DNA from 2 places in the Polymorphospora sp. NPDC051019 genome. Region 2 is predicted to be linked to the other one. Evidence: predicted binding sites of a transcription regulator. Region 2 holds the regulator's gene; the other holds the start of a gene.

Region 1 (10,761 bases), on a different contig from region 2:
CCGGTGCGCCTCGGCCGGCGGTCAGCCGGTGCGCCTCGGCCGGCGGTCAGCCGGGCAGGAGGCGGGCCTCCGGAGGCGGGGTCAGGTCGATGCCCCGGTCGGCGGCGAAGCCGCGTACGTCGGGTGCCCCCATCCGCGCCGCGTCGGCGGTCGCGTCGTCGGGCATCCGCTGCGACTGCCGCTCCGCCTCGACCCGGGCCAGGTAGTGCTCGACCTCGCGGGCCCGTACGGTCGCGTCCCAGCCCAGCACCTTGCCCATGATCTCGGCGGCCTGCTCGGCCGACTCGCTGCCCCGGTGCGGGGTCTCGAACGAGATCCGGGTGCGCCTGGTCAGCACGTCGTCCAGGTGCAGCGCGCCCTCGGCGTGCGCGGCGTAGGCCACCTCGGCCGCCAGGTATTCGGGTGCCCCGGCCAGCGGTGTCGCCAGCAGCGGATCGGCCTGGATCAGGGCGAGCAGGTGCGTGGTCAGGGTGCCGTAGCGCTCCAGCAGGTGCTCGACGACACCGCCCGGCATCCCGTGCCGGCGGGCGAGGTCGGCGCGGTCGCGCCACATGGCGGCGTAGCCGTCGGCGCCGAGCAGCGGCAGATCGGCGGTGCGTGACGGGCGGGCGCCGCCGAGCCGGCGGGCAGCCCGGTCGACCACGTCCTGCGCCATCACCCGGTAGGTGGTGTATTTGCCGCCGGCGACCAGTAGCAGGCCGAGCATCGGCTCGATGACCGCGTGCTCGCGGGACAGCTTCGACGTCGACTCGGCCTCGCCGGACAGCAGCGGGCGCAGTCCGGCGTAGACGCCCTCGATGTCGGCGGTCGTCAGCGGCCGGTCCAGCACCGTGTTGACCTGGTCGAGCAGATAGTCGATGTCGCTGGCCGACGCCGCCGGATGGGCCCGGTCGAGCTGCCAGTCGGTGTCGGTCGTACCGATGATCCAGTGACCGCCCCAGGGCAGGACGAAGAGCACCGAGGTCGCGGTACGCAGGATCAGACCGGCGTCGCCGGTGATCGCCGAGCGGGGCACGACGAGGTGCACGCCCTTCGAGGCGCGTACCCGGAAGCCGGGCCGCAGGCCCACGTCGCCGAGCATCCGGGACATGTCGTCGGTCCAGACCCCGGTGGCGGCGACGACGGTGCGGGCCCGTACCTCGAACTCGGCGTCGGGCGACCCGGCGGGCGCCTCCATGTCACGGACCCGGACCCCGGTGACCTCACGGGCCTGCCGCACCAGGGCGACCGCCCGCGCGCTGGTCACCACGGCGGCGCCCAGGCTGGCCGCGGTGCGGGCCAGGTTGACCACCAGGCGGGCGTCGTCCATCTGGCCGTCGTAGTAGCGGATCGCGCCACCGATCGCGTCGGCGCGCAGGCTCGGGAAGATCCGGCGGGCGCCCTCGCGGGACAGGTGGCGGTGCAGCGGCATGCCGCGACCGCCGCCGAAAGCCCCGGCGAAGGCGTCGTACGCCGCCACGCCGAGGCCGTAGTAGGCGCGCCGGAAGGCCCGGCCGGGCAGGGCGCGCGGGCCGGCGCCGGACGGCAGCGGCACGAGGATCGGCACCGGCCGGACGAGGTGCGGGGCGAGCCGGGTGGCGAGCAGCCCGCGCTCGGTCAGGGCCTCGTGCACGAGCCCGAACTCCAACTGTTCGAGATAGCGCAGGCCGCCGTGGATCAGCTTGCTGGACCGGCTGGAGGTGCCGGCGGCGTAGTCACGCGCTTCGACCAGCGCCACCTTGAGCCCGCGCGACGCGGCGTCGAGAGCGGCACCGACACCGGTGACACCACCCCCGATGACGAGCACGTCGAACCGTTCGCCGCGCAGGCGGCGCAGGTCGGCCGCCCGGCGGGACGCGGACAGTTGGCCGGCGGCGTATCGGGACACGGCTGGGTCACGCACGTGTCCACGTTAACCGCAGGCAGCGACAACGTACTGTCTGGGCATGCAGCCGGGTCCGCCGCCTTCTGGAGAACCGCCGTCGACCGGATGGGTGCCCGGGTACCCGCCACCGCCCCCGCCGCCCGGCCCGGGGATCGGGGCGGTCGTCGCGGCGGTCGCGGTGGGGTTGTGGGCGGTCGGCATCACCACCGTCGCGCAGGTGGGCGGGTGGCTGGTCGACCAGGTGGCGATCGTCGCCGGCCTGACCGCACCGGTCTGGGTGTGGCCGCTGACCAGCCTGGTCGACGCGGCACTGATCTCCGCGGTGGCGGCGCCGCTGGCGGTCGTACCCCGCTCGGCGGCGGTCCGGGCCGCCGGCCGGGCCTGGCTGTGCGGCGCGATCGTCCTGGCCGTACTCGGCCTGCTGCGGGCCGTACCGCAGGCGCAGAACGAGCTCTACCTGGCCCTGCTGACCGTCGGCGCGGTCCTGCTCGCCGTCGCGATCCGGAGCACGCGGGGCCGGGTACGCCGATCACGGCCGACCGGGGTGGCGGTGCTGCTCGCGGTCGCCGCCGGAGCCGCCGTACTGCTGCCCTGGCTCTGGGTCGGGGCGCTCGGCGGGCTCACCGAGACGCTGCTCGCCGGCACCGCCGCCGCCGCGACCGGCTGGCTGGCCGCCGCGATCCTCGACGCCGGCTTCTGGTCCACGTACGGCGGGCCGACCGGCCGGGGCGTACGGCCGGTCCTGCTGGGCGGGCTGGTGGCCGGCGTGACGCTGCTGCTGGTCGGGGCCGCCGTCGGGCACAGCGGCAGCCAGCTCGCCGCCCTGTTCCTGCTGCCGGCGACCGGGTTCGCCCTCGCCGCGCTGCGTCCCGTCGCGGCGACGCCGAAGCGCGGGACCGCCGGCTACGGACCGGCGGACGACGCCGGCCCCCGTCCGCCGGTCGGCTGGCTGGTCGCCGTCGCCGTCCTCGGACCACTGGCCCTGGTCGACCCCGAGGAGATCTCGCTGGTCCTGATCGACCGGGACGTGCCTTTCTGGACCATGGTGGCCGCCGGCAGCTCGGCCGCTCTCGCGCTCGTCGTCGGGATCGCGTACGCGGTCGCGTTCGGCCGTACCCGCGCCGCGACCCCGCACCGGTGGGTCGGCGTGGTCACCGCCACCGCGGTCGTGCTCGCCGGCGCGGCCGTCCACGTCGGCCTCGGCCAACCGGGCCTGCACGGCGAGCGCCTCTTCGTGGTGATGAAGGAGCAGGCCGACCTGACCGGCATCACCGGCGGGGCCGGCCAGGCCGGGCGGGACGCGAAGGTGCGCGAGGTGCACCGGCGGCTCGTCGACACCGCCACCCGGTCGCAGGGTGACCTGCGCCGGGAACTCGACCGGTTCCGCCTGTGGCACCGGCCGTACTACCTGGTCAACGCGATCGAGGTGGACGGCGGGCCGGCGGTGCGGGCCTGGCTTTCGCGCCGTGCCGACGTCGACCGGGTGCTGCTCAGCCAGGAGATCCGGCCGCTGCCGGCGGCGCCGCCACCCGGCCGGGGCACCGAGCCCGCACCGCAGGCCCCGCCGTGGCACCTGACGATGATCGGTGCCGACCGGGTCTGGTCGCAGCTGGACACCGACGGCGCCGGCATCGTCGTCGGCTCGTCCGACTCCGGTGTGGACGGCAGCCACCCGGCGCTGGCCGCGGGCTTCCGGGGCGGCGACGACTCCTGGTACGACCCCTGGAACGACACCCGCACCCCGACCGACCGGGGCGGGCACGGCACCCACACCGCCGGTTCGGCCGTCGGGCGCGACAACATCGGCGTCGCCCCCGGCGCCCAGTGGGTCGGCTGCGTCAACCTCGACCGCAACCTGGGCAACCCGGCCCGCTACCTCGACTGCCTGCAGTTCATGCTGGCGCCGTTCCCGGCCGGCGGCGACCCGTTCACCGACGGCCGGCCGGACCGCGCGCCGCACATCCTCACCAACTCCTGGGGCTGCCCGGCCCTGGAGGGGTGCGACACTGCGGCCCTGGCGGAGGCGACGGCCGCCTTCGCCGCCGCCGGCATCCTCTTCGTCGCCGCCGCCGGCAACACCGGCCCGTTCTGCGGCTCGATCGACGATCCGCCCGCGCCGTACGCCGACGTGCTGACCGTCGGCGCGGTGAACGAGAACCGCAGGGTGACCGAGTTCTCCAGCCGTGGCCCCGCCCCGGACGGTTCGGCGAAACCCGATCTGGTGGCGCCGGGCGCCGACGTGCTGTCGGCGATGCCGGGCGGTGGCTACACCAGCAACTCCGGCACGTCGATGGCCACCCCGCAGGTCGCCGGCGTGGCGGCGCTGATGTGGTCGGCGAACCCGGCCCTGATCGGTGACCTGGCCACCACCCGGCAGATCATGCTGGACACCGCCACCGGGGTCGTGCCCCCGACGGCGAGCCAGCGCGAGGGCGACTGCGGGCAGCTCGCCAACGTCGAGGGTGCCGGTCTGGTCGACGCGTACGCCGCGGTGGAGCGGGCCCGCCAGACACGGTAGGTTCGGCGCTCGTGGATCTCGAGTTCTCCGTCGCCGAACTGACCGATGCCGATCTGCCCCAGGTGGTGGCACTCTGTGGCGAAGCGCTCGATCTGCCGGAGGACTCGGCCGAGGCGAACGAGATCGTCACCCGGCTCCGTGAGACCACCGCCCCCGGCGACGCGACCTGGACGGACGGCCGCCGGCAGCTCGTCGGGTTCGTCGCGGTCGCCGGCGGCGAACCGGTCGGCGTAGTGCTCGGCTCCATCGCCCACCGCGACCCCGCCGTCGGCCACGTCGACCTGATCGCGGTCCACCCCGCCGACCGGCGCCGGGGCATCGGCCGCACCCTGCTGTCACGGGTCGAGGGCGCGCTCGCCGGGCTGGGCGCCGGTGAGGTCCTGCTGGCCGGCAACCCGCCGTACTACGCCTGGCCGGGAATCGACGTCCGGTACACGCCGGCGATCTGCGCGGCGATGGCGCTCGGCTACGAGCAGGACCGGACGGCCTGGAACATGACCGCCGACCTGTCCTACGACGGCTCGCCGGCGCTGCGGGACACCGGGCCGGCCGAGGCCCGCCTCGCCGAGCGCGGGATCCGGGTACGGCGGGCGACCGAGGACGACGTGCCGGCGCTGGTCGCCTTCGCCCGGGCCACCTTCGGCGGGTCGTGGGGCGGCGAACTCGCCCACTCGGTCGACCGCCCGGACGGCGGCTGCCATCTCGCCGTACGCGACAGCGGCGAACTGCTCGGCTTCGCCGCGTACGGGTCGTCGCGGCCGTCCTGGTTCGGCCCGATGGGGACCGCGCCGGACACGCAGGGGCTCGGCATCGGCGGTGTGCTGCTGCGCCGCTGCCTGCGCGACCAGCGGGCGGCCGGGCACGATCGGGTCCAGATCGGCTGGGTCGGCCCGGTGCCCTTCTACGCCGGCAGCGCCGGGGCCTGGATCGAACGGGTCTTCTTCCTCTTCCGCAAGCAGCTCTGACCGTCGCCCTCGGCGCGTCTCCCTAAGCAGCTCTGACCGTCGCCGTCCGGCGCGTCTCCCTACCTGACCAGCGAAATGGGAGGTATCGGGTGTAGCGCCGTTCGTCCCCGGCCACCCCCCGCCGCGCCTTACGGTGACCGGGGAAGGAGGAGGTCATGACCAAGGACGACGACCCGACGGACGATCTCCACGTTCCGGCCTCGGCGCGGATGGCGGACCGGTCCACGGACCTGCCCGTCGACCGGCTCGACTTCGGTGACCTGGCCGAACTGGCGGAGTACGACGATCCGCCGGCGGACGAGCCGCTGGCGCTGGTCGACGCGCCCCGACAGATGGCGCCGGAACCCACGTCACGGCGCCAGAAGCAACGCAACCAGCGGCGCTAGGCGCCGTCAGCGGCCGGGTGCCGCAGACGCCGAAGGGCGGGCCGCTCGCGCGGCCCGCCCTTCGTCACGTGGAGTCCGGACTCAGAAGTCCATCTCCCCGCCGCCCGGCGCGCCCGCCGGGGCCGGGGTCTTCTCCGGCTTGTCCGCCACCACGGCCTCCGTGGTGAGGAACAGCGCCGCGATCGAGGCGGCGTTCTGCAGCGCCGACCGGGTCACCTTGGCCGGGTCGATGATGCCGGCCTTGAGCAGGTCGACGTACTCGCCGCTGGCCGCGTTGAGGCCGTGGCCGGCCTCGATGTTGCGGACCCGCTCGACCACGACGCCGCCCTCGAGGCCGGCGTTGACCGCGATCTGGCGCAGCGGGGCGTCCAGCGCGACCTTGACGATCTGCGCGCCGGTCGCCTCGTCACCGACGAGGTCCAGCTTGTCGAAGGCGGTCTTGCCGGCCTGGACCAGCGCGACGCCACCACCGGGGACGATGCCCTCTTCGACGGCGGCCTTCGCGTTGCGGACCGCGTCCTCGATGCGGTGCTTGCGCTCCTTCAGCTCGACCTCGGTGGCCGCGCCGACCTTGATCACCGCAACGCCACCGGCCAGCTTGGCCAGCCGCTCCTGCAGCTTCTCGCGGTCGTAGTCGGAGTCGCTCTTCTCGATCTCGGCGCGGATCTGGTTGACCCGGCCCTGGATCTGGTCGGCGTCACCGGCACCGTCGACGATGGTGGTCTCGTCCTTGGTCACCTGCACCTTGCGGGCGTGGCCCAGCAGGTCGATGGTGACGGCGTCGAGCTTGAGGCCGACCTCTTCGCTGATGACCCGACCACCGGTCAGGATCGCGATGTCGTTCAGCATCGCCTTGCGGCGGTCGCCGAAGCCCGGGGCCTTGACGGCGACGGACTTGAAGGTGCCACGCACCTTGTTGACGATCAGGGTGGCCAGGGCCTCGCCCTCGATGTCCTCGGCGATGATCAGCAGCGGCTTGCCCGACTGCATGATCTTCTCGAGGATCGGGAGCAGGTCCTTAACCGCCGAGATCTTGCCGTCGACGATCAGGATGTACGGGTCGTCGAGGACGGCCTCCATACGCTCCGGGTCGGTCCAGAAGTAGGGCGAGATGTAGCCCTTGTCGAAGCGCATACCCTCGGTGAGCTCGAGCTCGAGCCCGAAGGTGTTGCTCTCCTCGACGGTGATGACGCCTTCCTTGCCGACCTTGTCCATCGCCTCGGCGATGATCTCGCCGACGGTGTTGTCACCGGCGGAGATCGACGCGGTGGAGGCGATCTGCTCCTTGGTCTCGACGTCCTTGGCGAGCTTGGCCAGCTCCTCCGCCACGGCGGCGACCGCGGACTCGATGCCCCGCTTGAGGGCGATCGGGTTCGCGCCGGCCGCGACGTTGCGCAGGCCCTCGCGGACCAGCGCCTGGGCCAGGACGGTCGCCGTCGTCGTGCCGTCGCCGGCCACGTCGTCGGTCTTCTTCGCGACCTCCTTGACCAGCTCGGCGCCGATCTTCTCGTACGGGTCCTCGAGCTCGATCTCCTTGGCGATGCTCACACCATCGTTGGTGATGGTGGGGGCGCCCCACTTCTTCTCGAGCACGACGTTGCGGCCCTTGGGGCCGAGCGTCACCTTTACGGCGTCGGCGAGGGTGTTCATGCCCCGCTCGAGGCCGCGGCGCGCCTCCTCGTCGAACGCAATGATCTTGGCCATACGGCGTTGTCCTCCTGGACACTCACGGCCACCTGGGCCGGTTGGCCCGGGTGTGCCGCCTGACTACGCAGCCTCGGACGTCACTACCTGGCGACAGTGACGTCCGTTGGCCGGGCCGGATAGCCCGCGACGACCGGCCATCGCCACAGCCCCGTCTCCCGGGTCCGCACCGGTGGCCCCACCGCCCCGACCATTGGCACTCACGGTCCGCGAGTGCCAATGACCTGTTTAGCACTCCCCCCTGCCGAGTGCAAGCTCGTTGAGCTTTTCCGGGACCGCCCGCGACAGCCCCGCCGCACGTCGCACGAGGCCGACCAGGCAGCCCGCGACAGATAGACGCGCAACGATCGCGCTCGGGAGCGGGCGTCGCGACACCCCGACGCGACGACAGCCCGTCCCGGATCACGCCGATCAGGGCCCGGAAAACCCGACCCGGCCGGCGAACATCGGAGACGTTCCCCCATTCAAGGGGCCGGGGCTCCCTCATTCGAGGGACCGGCACGGAAGCCGAGAACGAACCGGCGGGCCGGAGCTGCCGGAGAGCCGTACACCGATTGAGGCACGTCATGTGCCTGCTCACCGGGAAGCGGTTAGGAAAAGGACGTCCTCGGGGACAACGAAGACGCCGGCCCTCTGCTATGGAGAACCGGCGCCGAACGTTTCTTCCGAGGCCCCTCTCGGCCGCCTTGGTCGATCTCTGGCGTCAGGCGATGAGGTGCACTTTTTCGGCCTGCGGCCCCTTTTGACCCTGGGCGATCTCGAACTCCACCCGCTGCCCGTCGTCAAGTGCCTTGTAGCCGTCCATCTGGATCGCCGAGAAGTGGACGAACACGTCCTGCCCCCCGTCGACCGCGATGAAGCCGTAGCCCTTTTCGCTGTTGAACCACTTCACGGTGCCCTGTGCCACGGTGCACTTCCTCACTTCGATGCTGCCTGGCCTTTCACTCCTCCCGGCCCGGGACGTACGCCCGGAGAGGACCTGGAATCGTGATCCATGTCGGTCCCGTCGAACATGGCGGCCGAAATCGCACGCTACACGAGGTATCTCTGCCGTGCACTACCCCAAAAAGGACACGGTGAATGCGATCTTATGCACGACGGCGTCGCCGGAATGGGTTGCTCGTTTAACCAACGTGGGTCACCCCGAAACCAGCCAACCGATGGCACGTCACCGGCTACGTCGGCACCGGCGGCGCCGGCGGCACCACCTGTTCGTCGTACTCCTGCTCGCCGCCGGGCTCATCGGGGCGGAGGTCGTCCACGAGGTGATCCGGCACGGTGCGGCCGACCCCGCCCCGGCCGCCCTCGTACGCGGCCCGGACCCCGCCGCGGGCACCGAACCCGCGGCCGGCGCGACCGCCGCCCCCGACCCCGGCCCGCCGTCCCCGGACGCGGTGCGGGTGCCCGTCGAAGGGTTCCTGTCCTGGGCCTTCCTCGACCGCCGCTCCGGCCGGATCACCGGGTCCGCCAACCACACCGCGCCAAGCGACACGATGTCGATGGTGAAAGCCTGGCTCGCCGCCGACTACCTGCGGCGGCTACCGCCCGGCGAGACCCCGACGGAGGCCCGGCTGGACGCGCTGACCCGGATGATCCGCGACAGCGACAACGCGGCGGCACAGGACCTCTTCGCGGTCCTCGGGCGCCGCCGGTCGATCGAGCGGCTGGTGGAGACCTGTGGGCTGACCGACTCGGCGCCCTACCACGACGCCTGGAGCAACACGGTCGTCTCGGCGCGGGACACCGTACGGATCGGGCTCTGCCTCGCCGACGGCCGCGCGGCCGGCGACCGGTGGACGCCGTGGCTGCTCGACGAGATGCGGCGGGTACGCGGGGTGGGTGACTTCGGGATCCGGGCCGCGTTGCCCGCCGACCTCGCCCCGCAGGTCGCGATCAAGAACGGCTGGCTGCTGCGCGACGAGGACGGCCTGTGGCACATCGCCTGCCTCGCGATCGGCCCGGACTGGGTCGTGGCCACCCTCGCCCGCTATCCCGGCCGGCTGGGTTTCGAGTACGGCACCGGACTGTGCCGCGACGTCGGCGGGCAACTGCTGGTCGGGCGGGTCCGGGCGGCCCCTCCCCCCAACGCGCCCTGACCGGCGGCGAATCGGGTTGCCGCCGGGCCGTACCGGCGCCGACCATGCCACGATGACCGACGTGACCGCCCCACCGACCGCCGTACGCCGGCTCCGACCGTCCGACACGGCACGGATGCGGGCGATGCGGCTCGAGATGCTGGCCGACACGCCGCTGGCCTTCCTGGAGACGCTGGCCGAGGCGGCGGCGCGGCCGCACGCCGAGTTCGCCGCCCGGGTCGCCCGGGTCTCGGCCGGCGACGACGTCGCCCAGTTCGTCGCCGAGGTGGACGGGCGTTTCGTGGCGCACGCCGGCGGCGTCGTCTCGCCGGACGAGCCGACCCTCACCGTCGTCTACGCGGTCTACGTCACACCCGAACACCGGGGCAGCGGGGTGCTGGGGGCGCTGCTGGACAGCGTCGCGCGGTGGTCGCGGATGGCTGGCCGGCCCGAGTTGATGCTCGAGGTCGTGGTCGGCAACGACCGGGCGGTACGCGCGTACGAGCGGCTGGGCTTCGTCGACACCGGGGTTCGGGTGCCGCACCCGACCATCCCGGTGCTCACCGAACTGCAGATGCGCCGCTCCGCCTAGACGTCCCGCCGCCTAGGCCTCCCGCCCATGATCCCCGTGATCAGGGAGTACGCGCCTCGGCACGCCGACGACACGCGCGTCCTGGTCCCTGATCACGGGGATCATGAGGGTCAGGCGGATCAGAGGTGGCGGCGCGACTGGACGATGCGGAACCGGCCGGCGACGTACGCCCCGTCGGTGAGGGCCGCGTTCGCCGCCGGGTTGGCCCCACTGGCGTGGAAGTCGGAGAACGCCGCGGACTGGTTGACGAAGACCTGACCGGTCAGGTTGCACGACAGGTGCACGCCGGCCTCCACCGCCGCCTCCTCGGCCGCGTCGAGCACCTTCTCGTCTGACGAGTAGACCGCCGCCGTCAGCGCGCCGTTGCGGCCGACCGTCTCGCGGAAGATGTCGAGGCTCTGCGCGGTCGAGTCGGTGGCGATGACGAACGAGATCGGCCCGAACCACTCCCGGCCGTACGTGTCGACGGCGTCGGCCGGCAGCTTCACGATCGTCGGCGTACGGACCACCGCGTCGGGGTGCGCCGGGTGGTCGACCGCCCGCGACTCCAGCACGACGTCACCGCTGACCTCGGCGAGCCGGGCCAGCACCCCGGCGTTGACGATGGCGCCGGTGAACTCGACGGCCCGGGCCGGGTCGGCGGTGAGCTTGCCCACC
Region 2 (10,761 bases):
CGGCCCGTCGCCCGTCGAAGGTCTCACCGGTCAGGTACAACTCGGCGGCCGCGCGCGGCGCCAGCCGGGGCAGCACGGTCGCCGAGATCACCGCCGGGACCACCCCGATCCGCACCTCGGTGAACGCGAACGTCGCCGTGTCCGCGCAGACCGCGATGTCGGCCGCCGCCACCAGCCCCAGGCCGCCCGCCCGTGCCGCGCCACCGACCCGGGCCACCACCGGCTTCGGGCACTCCCACAACGCCGCCAGCACGTCACCCAGCATTCCGGCCGGGACCGTGCCGCTGGCGTACGCGGCGGCGGTCTCCTTCAGGTCGGCGCCGGAGCAGAAGACCGGGCCGGTGTGCGAGAGCACCACCACCCGGACCGTGTCGTCGGCCACGGCCGCGTCGAGCGCCCGGAGCAGTTCGGTCATCAGCGGTGTGGACAGCGCGTTGCGGTTGGGCGGGCTGTCCAGCGTCAGCATCGTCACCCCGGCCCGGGTGGTGACCCGGACGAGGGCGTCGTCGGCAGTAGGCATGCGGGCACACTAGTCGCATGCCAGGCGAACTTCCCGATGGACAACCCGTGCCCGCCGACGGGTCGCTGCCGCCCGCCGCCCTCGCCGCGGTCGGCCGCCAGGGGTTCGGCGTGTACGTGCACGTCCCCTTCTGCGCCAGCCGGTGCGGCTACTGCGACTTCAACACGTACACGGCGCAGGAACTGGGCGGCGGGGTGCGCCGGGAGACGTACGCCGACAGCGTGCTGGCCGAGCTGGACCTCGCCGCCCGGGTGCTCGGCGACAACCCGCCGCCCCGGGTCGACACCGTCTTCGTCGGCGGCGGCACCCCCACCCTGCTGCCCGCCGACGACCTGGCCCGGATCCTGGAGCGGATCGACGCCACCTGGGGCCTCGCGCCGGACGCCGAGGTCACCACCGAGGCCAACCCGGAGTCGGTGACCCCGGAGTCGCTCAAGACGCTGCGGGCCGCCGGCTACACCCGGATCTCGCTGGGCATGCAGTCGGCCGCCCCCGGCGTGCTCGCGGTGCTCGACCGCCGGCACACCGCCGGCCGGGCCACCGCCGCCGCCGCCGAGGCCCGCGACGCCGGCTTCGACCACGTCAACCTCGACCTGATCTACGGCACACCGGGGGAGAGCGGCGACGACTTCGCCGCGTCGCTGGCGGCCGTGGTGGCCGCCGGGGTCGACCACGTGAGCGCGTACGCGCTGATCGTGGAGGACGGCACCCGGCTGGCCGCCCGGATGGGGCGCGGCGAGCTGCCGTACCCGTCGGACGACGTGGCGGCCGACCGCTACCTGGCCGCCGAGGCCGCCCTCGGCGCGGCCGGGTTCTCCTGGTACGAGGTGTCGAACTGGGCGACGTCGCCGGACGCCCGCTGCCGGCACAACCTGCTCTACTGGACCGGCGGCGACTGGTGGGGGCTCGGACCGGGGGCGCACAGCCACGTCGGCGGGGTGCGCTGGTGGAACGTCAAGCACCCGTCGGCGTACGCGGCCCGGCTGGCCCGCGGTGCCTCGCCCGGTCAGGGACGCGAGATGCTTTCCGGCACCGACCGGCACACCGAGGACGTGATGTTGCGGCTCCGGCTGGCGACCGGCCTGCCGCTGCCGGTGCTCGACGACGCCGGGCGGGTCGCGGCGCGGCGGGCGCTCGCCGACGGGCTGCTGGACGGGGCCGCGTACGACGCCGGCCGGGCGGTGCTGACCCTGCGTGGCCGGCTGCTGGCCGACGCGGTCGTACGCGACCTCCTGCCCTGAGGACGGCCGGCCTCGTCCTGAGGGCAAGGCCGGCACCGAGCGGACGCGGAGGCCGACGGACCCGACTCGACGACGGGCTGGCACGACGACAGGCCCGGCACGCGTGCCGGGCCTGTCGTGGGAGTGCGGGGTTACTTGATCCAGTTCGGCGACATCGGGTACTTGTAGAGCTGCCCCTCGTTGGCCTTCATGCCGCCCAGGATCCCGAAGATGATCTGGATCGCGAAGACGACCACGCTCGGGATGAAGAACAGGCACCAGCTCACGAAGAGCAGCAGGAAGGCGATCCCCGACCAGAGCACCTGGAAGTTGAGCGCGGCCAGCGCGTGCGCGCGCACCGCCGGCGACTGCTGGCCCTTGGCCAGGTATGAGATCAACGGGCCGACGAAGCCCAGCGGGCCGAAGCTGATCAGCGCGCCGACCGCGCCGCCGAAGTGGGCGATCAGCGCCCACGTCTTCTCGTCGCTGTTGGCGTAGCCGGCCGGGGCCGGGCCGCCGCCGTAGTAGCCACCACCCTGGGGCGGGTAGCCACCACCCTGCGGGGGGTAGCCGCCACCCTGGGGCGGGTATCCGCCACCGGGCGGCGGGTAGCCCTGGCCGGGTGGCGGGTAGCCGCCCGCGCCGGAACTGGGCGGCGGGTAGCCGCCCGCGCCGGACGAGGGCGGCGGGTAGCCGCCGGCTCCGGAACCCGGCGGCGGGTAGGCGCCGCCGCCGGAGGCGGGAGCGTCGTACTGCGGGTTGTTCTGCTTCGACAGGTCGGGCGCGCCGTGCTGCTGGCCGCCGGCCGGCGGGAAGCCGGGGGAGGGCGCCTCGCCCGGCACTGAGTAGGACCCGGGCGTCAGAGGAGCCGTGGGGTCCGGCGGAACCGAGCCGGGATTGCCGTCTCCCGGAGGGCGAGGTGGTTCAGTCATGAGGCCACGGTAGGGGGCGGCATCAACCGACGCCACACGACACCCTGGCCACTCCCGGCGGGCCGGGCGCCACTTCTGGACCGGCTCGCCGTTGAGCTGTTGTCACGGCGTGGTGACCCGGTGGCGGACAGGCTGGCCGGCGAACTGGGTTCCGGGGTGGAATTCCGGCCGACTGTCTGGAATACGGCTTTCGTACCTGATATCGATCATCGCCTGGCCAGGGTTGGCGTCGTAGACTGGCACTCATCCCGGTCGAGTGCCAGCATGTCGAGGGTCGGCATGGCGGATGTCATGCGTGCGGCACGGCCCGGCGGTCACCCGCCACGCACCGGGCCGGCACGACCGGGGGCAGGGAGGTGGAGATGGGACTCGACGACCGCAAGCTCGACGTCCTGCGGGCGATTGTCGAGGACTACGTCGCCACGCAGGAGCCGGTCGGCAGCAAGGCGCTGGTCGAGCGGCACCAGCTCGGCGTCTCGCCGGCGACCGTACGCAACGACATGGCGGTGCTGGAGGAAGAGGGCTACATCCGCCAGCCGCACACCAGTGCCGGCCGGGTGCCGACCGACCGGGGCTACCGGCTCTTCGTCGACCGCCTCTCCCGCGTGAAGCCGCTGACCCCGGCCGAGCGGCGGGCCATCGAGCGGTTCCTGGTCGGCGCGGTCGACCTCGACGACGTCGTGCACCGGACCGTACGGCTGCTCGCCCAGCTCACCCGGCAGGTCGCCGTCGTGCAGTACCCGAGCCTGGCCCGTTCGTCGGTCCGCCACCTGGAGCTGGTGCCGATCTCGACCACCCGGCTGATGCTGGTCATGATCGCCGACACCGGCCGGGTCGAGCAGCGGCTGGTCGAGCTGCCCGGTCCGGTGGCCGCCGACGACGTCACCGACCTGCGCCGCCGGGTCAACGAGAAGCTCTGCGGTGAGAAGCTCGCCGACACCCCGCCGCTGGTGCAGGCCCTGGTCGAAGAGGTGCCGCAGACCGTACGTCCGGCGATGACGACGCTGTCGACGGTGCTGCTGGAGACCCTCGTCGAGCGGCACGAGGAGCGCATCGCGCTCGCCGGCACCGCCAACCTGACGCGCGGCGGGCTGCTCGACTTCCAGGGGTCGCTGCGGCCGATCCTCGAGGCGCTTGAAGAGGAGGTCATCCTTCTCAAGCTCATCGGCGAGGTCGAGCCCAGCACCCTGCGGGTCCGGATCGGCGACGAGAACGAGATCGACAACCTGCGGGCCGCCTCCGTGGTCAGCACCGGCTACGGCCCGGGAGCCACCATCGTCGGTGGGCTGGGCGTGCTCGGGCCGACCCGGATGGACTACCCCGGCACCATCGCCACGGTGCGCGCCGTGGCACGCTACGTAGGCGACCTGTTGGCGCAGAACTGAGACCGACGCACGGCGGCGGCGCAGGCTCGGGCGGCGCGGCAGCACCAGCGATCAGGCCGGCAAACGCGAGACCGATATGAGGACACCAGACGCAGTGGCCAAGGACTACTACGGGATTCTCGGCGTCAGCCGGGAAGCCTCTGACGACGAGATCAAGCGGGCCTACCGGAAACTGGCCCGCCAATACCATCCGGACGTCAACCCGGACCCCGAAGCGCACGAGAAGTTCAAGGACATCAACGCGGCGTACGAGGTCCTCTCCGACGACCGGAAGCGGCAGATCGTCGACCTCGGTGGCGACCCGCTCGCCCCGGGCGGAGGCGGGGCCGGCGGTGGCGCCGGGGCCGGCCCGTTCGTGGGCTTCCAGGACATCATGGACGCCTTCTTCGGCGCGGCCGGCGGCACCCGCGGCCCGCGGCCGCGCACCCGGCCGGGTGCCGACGCCATCCTGCGGCTCGAACTCGACCTGGTGGAGACCGCCTTCGGCGTCGAGGCGCCGATCACCGTCGACACCGCCGTGCTCTGCACCACGTGCAGCGGCGCCGGCACGGCCGCCGGCACCCACCTCGCCACCTGCGAGGCGTGCGGCGGCCGGGGCGAGGTGCAGTCGGTGCAGCGGACCTTCCTCGGCCAGGTCGTCTCGGCCCGGCCCTGCACGGCCTGCCAGGGCTACGGCACCGTCATCCCGCACCCGTGCGGCACGTGTGCCGGCGAGGGCCGGGTCCGCACCCGCCGGTCGCTCACCGTCAAGATCCCGGCGGGGGTCGAGGACGGCATGCGGATCCGGCTGGCCCAGCAGGGCGAGGTCGGCCCCGGTGGCGGCACGCCCGGCGACCTCTACGTCGAGATCCACGAGCGGGTCCACGACGTCTACTCCCGCAAGGGCGACGACCTGCACTGCCGGGTCACCGTCCCGATGACGGCGGCGGCGCTGGGCACCCGGCTGACCATCAAGACGCTGGACAGCGAGGAGCCGGTCGACGTCAAGGCCGGCACCCAGCCCGGTTCGACGATGCGGCTGCGGGCGCGGGGCGTACCGCACCTGCGGGGCACCGGCCGTGGCGATCTCTACGTGCATCTCGACGTACGGACCCCGACCAAGCTCGACGCCGAGCAGGAGCGGATGCTGCGCGACTTCGCCAAGACCCGGGGCGAGGAGGTGGCCGAACTCAGCAAGCAGGGCGGCTTCTTCTCCCGGATGCGCGACGCCTTCAACGGGCACGGCTGACGGTCGCCGGCCGGCCCGGTCCGGCTAGCCTGTCCCCGTGTCCGCGCCGCTGTTCCTCGTCGAGGCCCTGCCCACCACCGACCGGCACACCCTCGGCGGCCCCGAGGGGCATCACGCGGCGACCGTCCAGCGCCTGCGGGTCGGCGAGCCGCTGCTGCTCGCCGACGGTCGGGGCGGCACCGCGTCCGCCGAGGTCGTCGCCGTCGGCCGGGGCACCCTGGACGTGCGGGTCACCGACCGGCGCCACGTCGACCGTCCCGACCCCCGGCTCACCGTCGTGCAGGGCATCGCGAAGGGCGACCGGGGCGAACTCGCCGTACAGGCGATGACCGAGGTCGGCGTCGACACGATCGTGCCCTGGGCGGCGGCCCGCTCGGTGGTCCGGTGGCGCGACGGGCGTGGCGCCCGGGCCCGGGACCGCTGGGTCGCGACCGCCCGCGAGGCGGCCAAGCAGGCCCGCCGCCCGTGGTTGCCGGCGGTCGCCGGCGATCCCGACGAGTCCACCGCGGTGGTGGCCCGGCGGCTCGCGGCCGGCGCGGCGGCGTACGTGCTGCACGAGGAGGCCACCGAGCGCCTGTCGACCGTCGACCTGCCGGCGACGGGGGAGATCACGCTGGTGGTCGGCCCCGAGGGGGGTATCGACCGGGCCGAGGTCGACACGTTCACCGCCGCCGGGGCGGTGCCGGTACGCCTCGGCGAGGCGGTGCTGCGTACGTCGACGGCCGGTGTCGCCGCCCTCGCGGTCCTGGCCACCCGCCTCGGCCGCTGGTGACGCCGGCCTTTCGCGCGGTGGTGACGGCCGCGGCGCCCGGCGCTCCGGTGGCCGGCGGTGCCGGGATCAGAGCCGGGGAAACACGTGCACCGGCTGGTCGTCGGGGCGTAGGTCGAGCCCGGCCGGGCCGACGATCAGCGGGTCGGGGGTGCCGACCGCGTCGGGGTCCTTGTCGGTGTAGTCGAACCGGGCCAGCACGTGCCGCATCGCCTCGAGCCGGGCGCGTTTCTTGTCGTTGCTCTTGACCACGGTCCACGGCGCGTCGGCGGTGTCGGTCCAGAAGAACATCGCCTCCTTCGCCTCGGTGTAGTCGTCCCACCTGTCCAGCGAGGCGAGGTCCATCGGCGACAGCTTCCACTGGCGGACCGGGTCGACCTGCCGGATCGCGAACCGGGTCCGCTGCTCGTTCTGCGACACCGAGAACCAGAACTTGACCAGCCGGAGGCCGGAGCGTACGAGCATCCGCTCGAACTCGGGCGCCTGCCGCAGGAACTCCAGGTATTCGCGGCGGGTGCAGAAGCCCATCACCCGCTCGACGCCGGCCCGGTTGTACCAGGAGCGGTCGAACAGCACGATCTCGCCGGCCGCCGGCAGGTGCCGGATCCAGCGTTGCAGGTACCACTGGCTGCTTTCCCGCTCGTTCGGCTTGTTGAGCGCGACGACCTGTGCCCCGCGGGGGTTGAGGTGTTCCATGAAGCGTTTGATCGTGCCGCCCTTGCCGGCCGCGTCCCGCCCCTCGAAGAGGATCACCAGTCGCTCGCCCGACTCCTTGATCCACTCCTGGAGTTTGAGTAGTTCGATCTGGAGCCGGCGTTTCGCCTGGTCGTACTCCTCCCGGCCGAGCCGGTGGTCGTACGGGTAGTCCTCGCGCCAGGTGTCGACCGGCCGCCCGTCGGCCCGGAGCAGGACCGGGTCGTCGTCGTGGTCCTCCTCGACCCGGTAGTCGGCCAGCACGTCGAGCAGTTCGCCCGTCTCGTCACCCATGGGCTACGGATACCCATTGGCGGGCCGCCCCATCCGTGCCACGGGGCGCCAGTCGGTGCCCGGCGGCCGGGCGGCCGCGACGGCACCGCCGCGGCCGCCGGACCCGACGGGGCCGGAGGATCAGAAGTTGCTCAGCACCGAGATGAACACCTTGTCGATGGTGTCCGGATCACGGGCGTCGTACGCGGCCGCGCGGGACGCCTTCGAGATCTTCTCCAGCACCCCGAGGTCGGACTTGTCGCCGAACGCGATCGAGAAGATCCGTACCGACTGCTCCCGGCCGGTCGCGTCGAGGTCGCGCAGCAACTGGTCGAGGTCGTTGTCGCGCGGGTATTCGTTGCGGCCGTCGGTGAGTACCACCACCGCGTTGATCCGGTCGGTGCTGAACCGTTCCAGCATGTGGTCGTGCGCGTCCCGGATGGTGCTGTAGAGCCCGGTGCCGCCCTCCGGGCGCAGCGCGCCGATCGCGGAGGTCAGCTTCGCCTTGCTGTCGCCGATGCGGGACAACGGCACCCGTTCGGTGTAGGGCTTCGTCGCGCCGCGGGCCGGTGTCGAGAACGTCCAGAGGGCCACCTCGTCCTCCGGGTGCAGCAGGTCCAGCGCCTGGATCGCGGCCTGCTTGGCCGCCTCCATCTTGGTCTTGCCGGAACCGGTGTGCTCCTCCATCGAACCGGAGACGTCGAGGACCAGCATGACCTGGGCCTTCTTGCGCAGGGTGTCCCAGCCGTCGAGGATCTTCGCCAGGATCTCCGGCCCGGGGGAGCTGATCGTCGACGGGGCGGTGCCGGCGGGCGCGCCCACCGACCGGGCCCGGGCCTCGTCGAGGTGGCCGTCCTTGTCGCGGAAGCCCAGCTCGACGAAGCGGCGCTGCTGGTTCTCGTGCTGGAGGTACGACAGGAAGTCGGCGGCCGCCGCCCGCTGGTCGTCGCTGGCCGACGGCAGCGTCACGTACGGGTGGTCGAGCATCAGCATGCCGTCGGCGGGGTGCACCGCGACCAGCGGCACCTGCGGCTTGCGCCCCTTGCCGAACAGTGCCCGGTCACCCAGCGGGTTGCCCTCGTTGTAGAGGTGGACCAGCTGCTCCTGGAGCACTACGGCGCTGACGTACGACATCGCCCGCCCCTGCGCGTCGACCTCGGCGAGGTTGGCGAGGAACTTCATCGACTCGTCGGCGTAGTGCAGCACGCCGCTCTCGACGCTGCGGACGAAGTCCATCACCTTCGGGTCGGTGATGTCGGCGGCGACCAGGTCGCTCGACCGCCCGGTGGCGGCGTAGTAGGTGGTGACGGTGGCGGCCAGGCCGGAGGTGGACAGGTGCGGGTTGTCCTTGCCGAAGGCGAACCGGCCCCACTCGGGGCGCCCCCGGGAACCCCATCCGTCGGGGTCGGAGGACAGGGCGAGCACGTCGGACCAGCCGATCTTCGCGTTGGGCCAGCCGAGCGCCTCGGCCATCGGCTTCGGCATCGCCAGCACCACCGGGCTCTGTGCCACCGGTGGCCGGTCGCCCTCGATGCGTACCGGGTTGTCGGTGGCCGCGCCACGCTGTTCGAGCAGGTCGAGCCAGAGCGACGAACTCGGGCTCCAGACCTGGGGGACCGGGGCGCCGTCGCGCTCCGGGTCCCAGCCGCTCGCGATCGCGTCCATCGCCGCGCCCGACGTGGTCTTGTGGACGCTGACCACGGCGCACCGCCCGTCGAAGGCGCGGCCGGCCCGGTTGTAGCTGTCGGCCAGCTCGGCCATCAGGTCGCCCTTCTCCAGCGACGCGTTGACCTCGATCGGGACGCAGTCCCCGCGGGCCGCCCGGTCGCTGCCGGAGCCCTCCGTCCCGTCGGGGCGTAACACCAGGTAGGTGCCGACGACCGCGACCAGACCGACGACGACGGCGACGATCAGGGGAAGCCGGCGGTTGCCGCCGGCGGCGGGGTAGGTCATGGGGGGACCTCCAGATGGCGGGCGGCCGGTCCGGAGGTTTGTCGGGCACGGTGTCCGGGCGGCCGGTACGTGGTGCCGCCCGAGTTTAGGCGGATCGTTCAAGGGGCCGGCGGTGCCGGGCATCGCCGGTCGACGATCCGTCGGGCCCGGAGGCCGGTGTGGACCGGGCGTGGCCGTCCCCGTCGGAGGGTCGGCGGTCCGGTGTCCACGCGCAGCGCCGCCCCGTCCGCGTTGGCGGGCGGGGCGGCGCCGGTGGGCGGCGACGCGGCCGGTCGTCGGCTGCGGGGGTCGACCGGCTATAGGCTGGCCGCCGCCGAGGCGATCTGCGCCGCGAAGGTGCTGACCTCGGTGTAGACGCCGGGGTAGTTCGGGCGGGCGCAGCCCCGGCCGTAGCTGACGATGCCGACCTGGATCCAGGCGCCGGCCGCGTCCGGGCGGAACATCGGGCCGCCGGAGTCGCCCTGGCAGGTGTCGATGCCGCCGCCGGTGTAGCCGGCGCAGATCTCCTCGGCCACGACCATGCTCGGGTACGACGTCCGGCAGGTGCTGTCCGGCACGAACGGCACCTGGGCCTTCAGCAGGTAGCGCTGCTGCGGGCCACCCTCGTAGGGCGCGCCCCAGCCGGCGACGGTGAAGGTGCCGTTGTTGTAGGCGGTGGTGGTCGCGATCGGCAGCGTCGCCAGGCCGGTGACCGGGCTCTGCAGCTTGATCAGCGCCCAGTCCTTGCCGACACCGTTGTAGTTGGGGGCCCGGTAGACGTACGACGACCGCCGGGTGATCCGGCTGGTCGACTGGAGGTCGACGACGCCGAGGGTGGCGGTGATGCTGGTGTTGGCCCCGGTCCGTCCGACACAGTGGGCGGCGGTCAGGACGATCTGCGGGGTGTAGAGCGACCCGCCGCAGCCCATCGACAGCCGCACCATGAAGGGGAACTCGCCCTGGGCGGCGCGGGTGCCGCCGACGACGAGCGGGGTGACGTCACCGGCGGTGGCCGGTGCGGCGGAGGCGGGGACCGCGCCGGCGAAGGTGAACGCGGTCAGGGCGGCGGCGACGGCGCCGACGAGTCTGTGCCAACGAACCATGGAAGTCCTCCCGGCCATGGTGGCGGTGTGCCGGCGGCACCCCGCGGATCAGGTAACCGGGAGCCTACGAATACATATTGACGTTAAGCAATGTGTTGGTTCATCCCGGCTGACTCATAACGCCGGTGTGTCGTCACCGGCTCAGCTGCGTAGGTAGGACGCGCCGTTGAGGTCGACGATCGTGCCCGACGCCCACTCCGCGCCCGGGGAGGCCAGCCAGAACACCGCCTCGGCGATCTCCTCCGGCCGGGCCACCCGGCCGAACGGGCTCTGCGCGCGGATCTCGTCGCCGCGCGGCGGCTTCAGGTGCTCGTTGGTCATGTCGGTTGCCACGAACCCGGGCGCCACCGTGGCCACCGCGATGCCGTACGGGGCGAGGGCCACCGCGAGCGACTGGCCGAGCGCGTTCAGCCCCGCCTTGCTGGCGCCGTACGCCGGCTGCCCCGGCTCGCCGCGGAACGCCCCGCGCGAGGAGACGTTGACGATCCGCCCGCCGCGCTCGCGCATGTGCCGGGCCGCGCACCAGATCGCGTTGGCGGCGCCGACCAGGTTGGTGTCCAGGGTCCGCCGCCACTCGTGCTGCCACTGCTCGTAGCTGGTGTCGAAGATGCCGTGTGGGGTGTAGACACCGGCGTTGTTGACCAGCACGTCGAGCCCGCCGAGCTGTTCCGCCGCACCGTCGACGGCGGCGCGCACCTGCTCGGGG

Evidence for each region. Region 2 encodes HrcA, which represses chaperone genes, less so after heat shock. Its sites were predicted from a motif close to GGTTNGCACNCTCNNNNNGAGNGTGCNAACC; they were not measured.
Region 1: the regulator HrcA is predicted to act here: its motif matches at 7,629-7,659, upstream of groL (chaperonin GroEL).

What each region holds. Positions count from the first base shown of each region.
Region 1 is NZ_JBFBCH010000005.1:90,025-100,785, reverse strand. Features, by position in the region: gene AB0M79_RS11690 (glycerol-3-phosphate dehydrogenase/oxidase) at 47-1,867, opposite strand; gene AB0M79_RS11685 (S8 family serine peptidase) at 1,926-4,382, shown strand; gene AB0M79_RS11680 (GNAT family N-acetyltransferase) at 4,394-5,347, shown strand; gene AB0M79_RS11675 (hypothetical protein) at 5,503-5,733, shown strand; gene groL (chaperonin GroEL) at 5,815-7,437, opposite strand; gene AB0M79_RS11665 (cold-shock protein) at 8,141-8,344, opposite strand; gene AB0M79_RS11660 (serine hydrolase) at 8,598-9,533, shown strand; gene AB0M79_RS11655 (GNAT family N-acetyltransferase) at 9,586-10,104, shown strand; gene paaN (phenylacetic acid degradation protein PaaN) at 10,224-10,761, opposite strand, start outside.
Region 2 is NZ_JBFBCH010000003.1:52,834-63,594, forward strand. Features, by position in the region: gene AB0M79_RS07250 (enoyl-CoA hydratase-related protein) at 1-520, opposite strand, end outside; gene hemW (radical SAM family heme chaperone HemW) at 538-1,761, shown strand; gene AB0M79_RS07260 (DUF4870 domain-containing protein) at 1,893-2,582, opposite strand; gene hrcA (heat-inducible transcriptional repressor HrcA) at 3,035-4,057, shown strand; gene dnaJ (molecular chaperone DnaJ) at 4,152-5,285, shown strand; gene AB0M79_RS07275 (16S rRNA (uracil(1498)-N(3))-methyltransferase) at 5,323-6,057, shown strand; gene ppk2 (polyphosphate kinase 2) at 6,124-7,041, opposite strand; gene AB0M79_RS07285 (substrate-binding and VWA domain-containing protein) at 7,162-8,973, opposite strand; gene AB0M79_RS07290 (serine protease) at 9,270-10,055, opposite strand; gene AB0M79_RS07295 (SDR family oxidoreductase) at 10,197-10,761, opposite strand, start outside.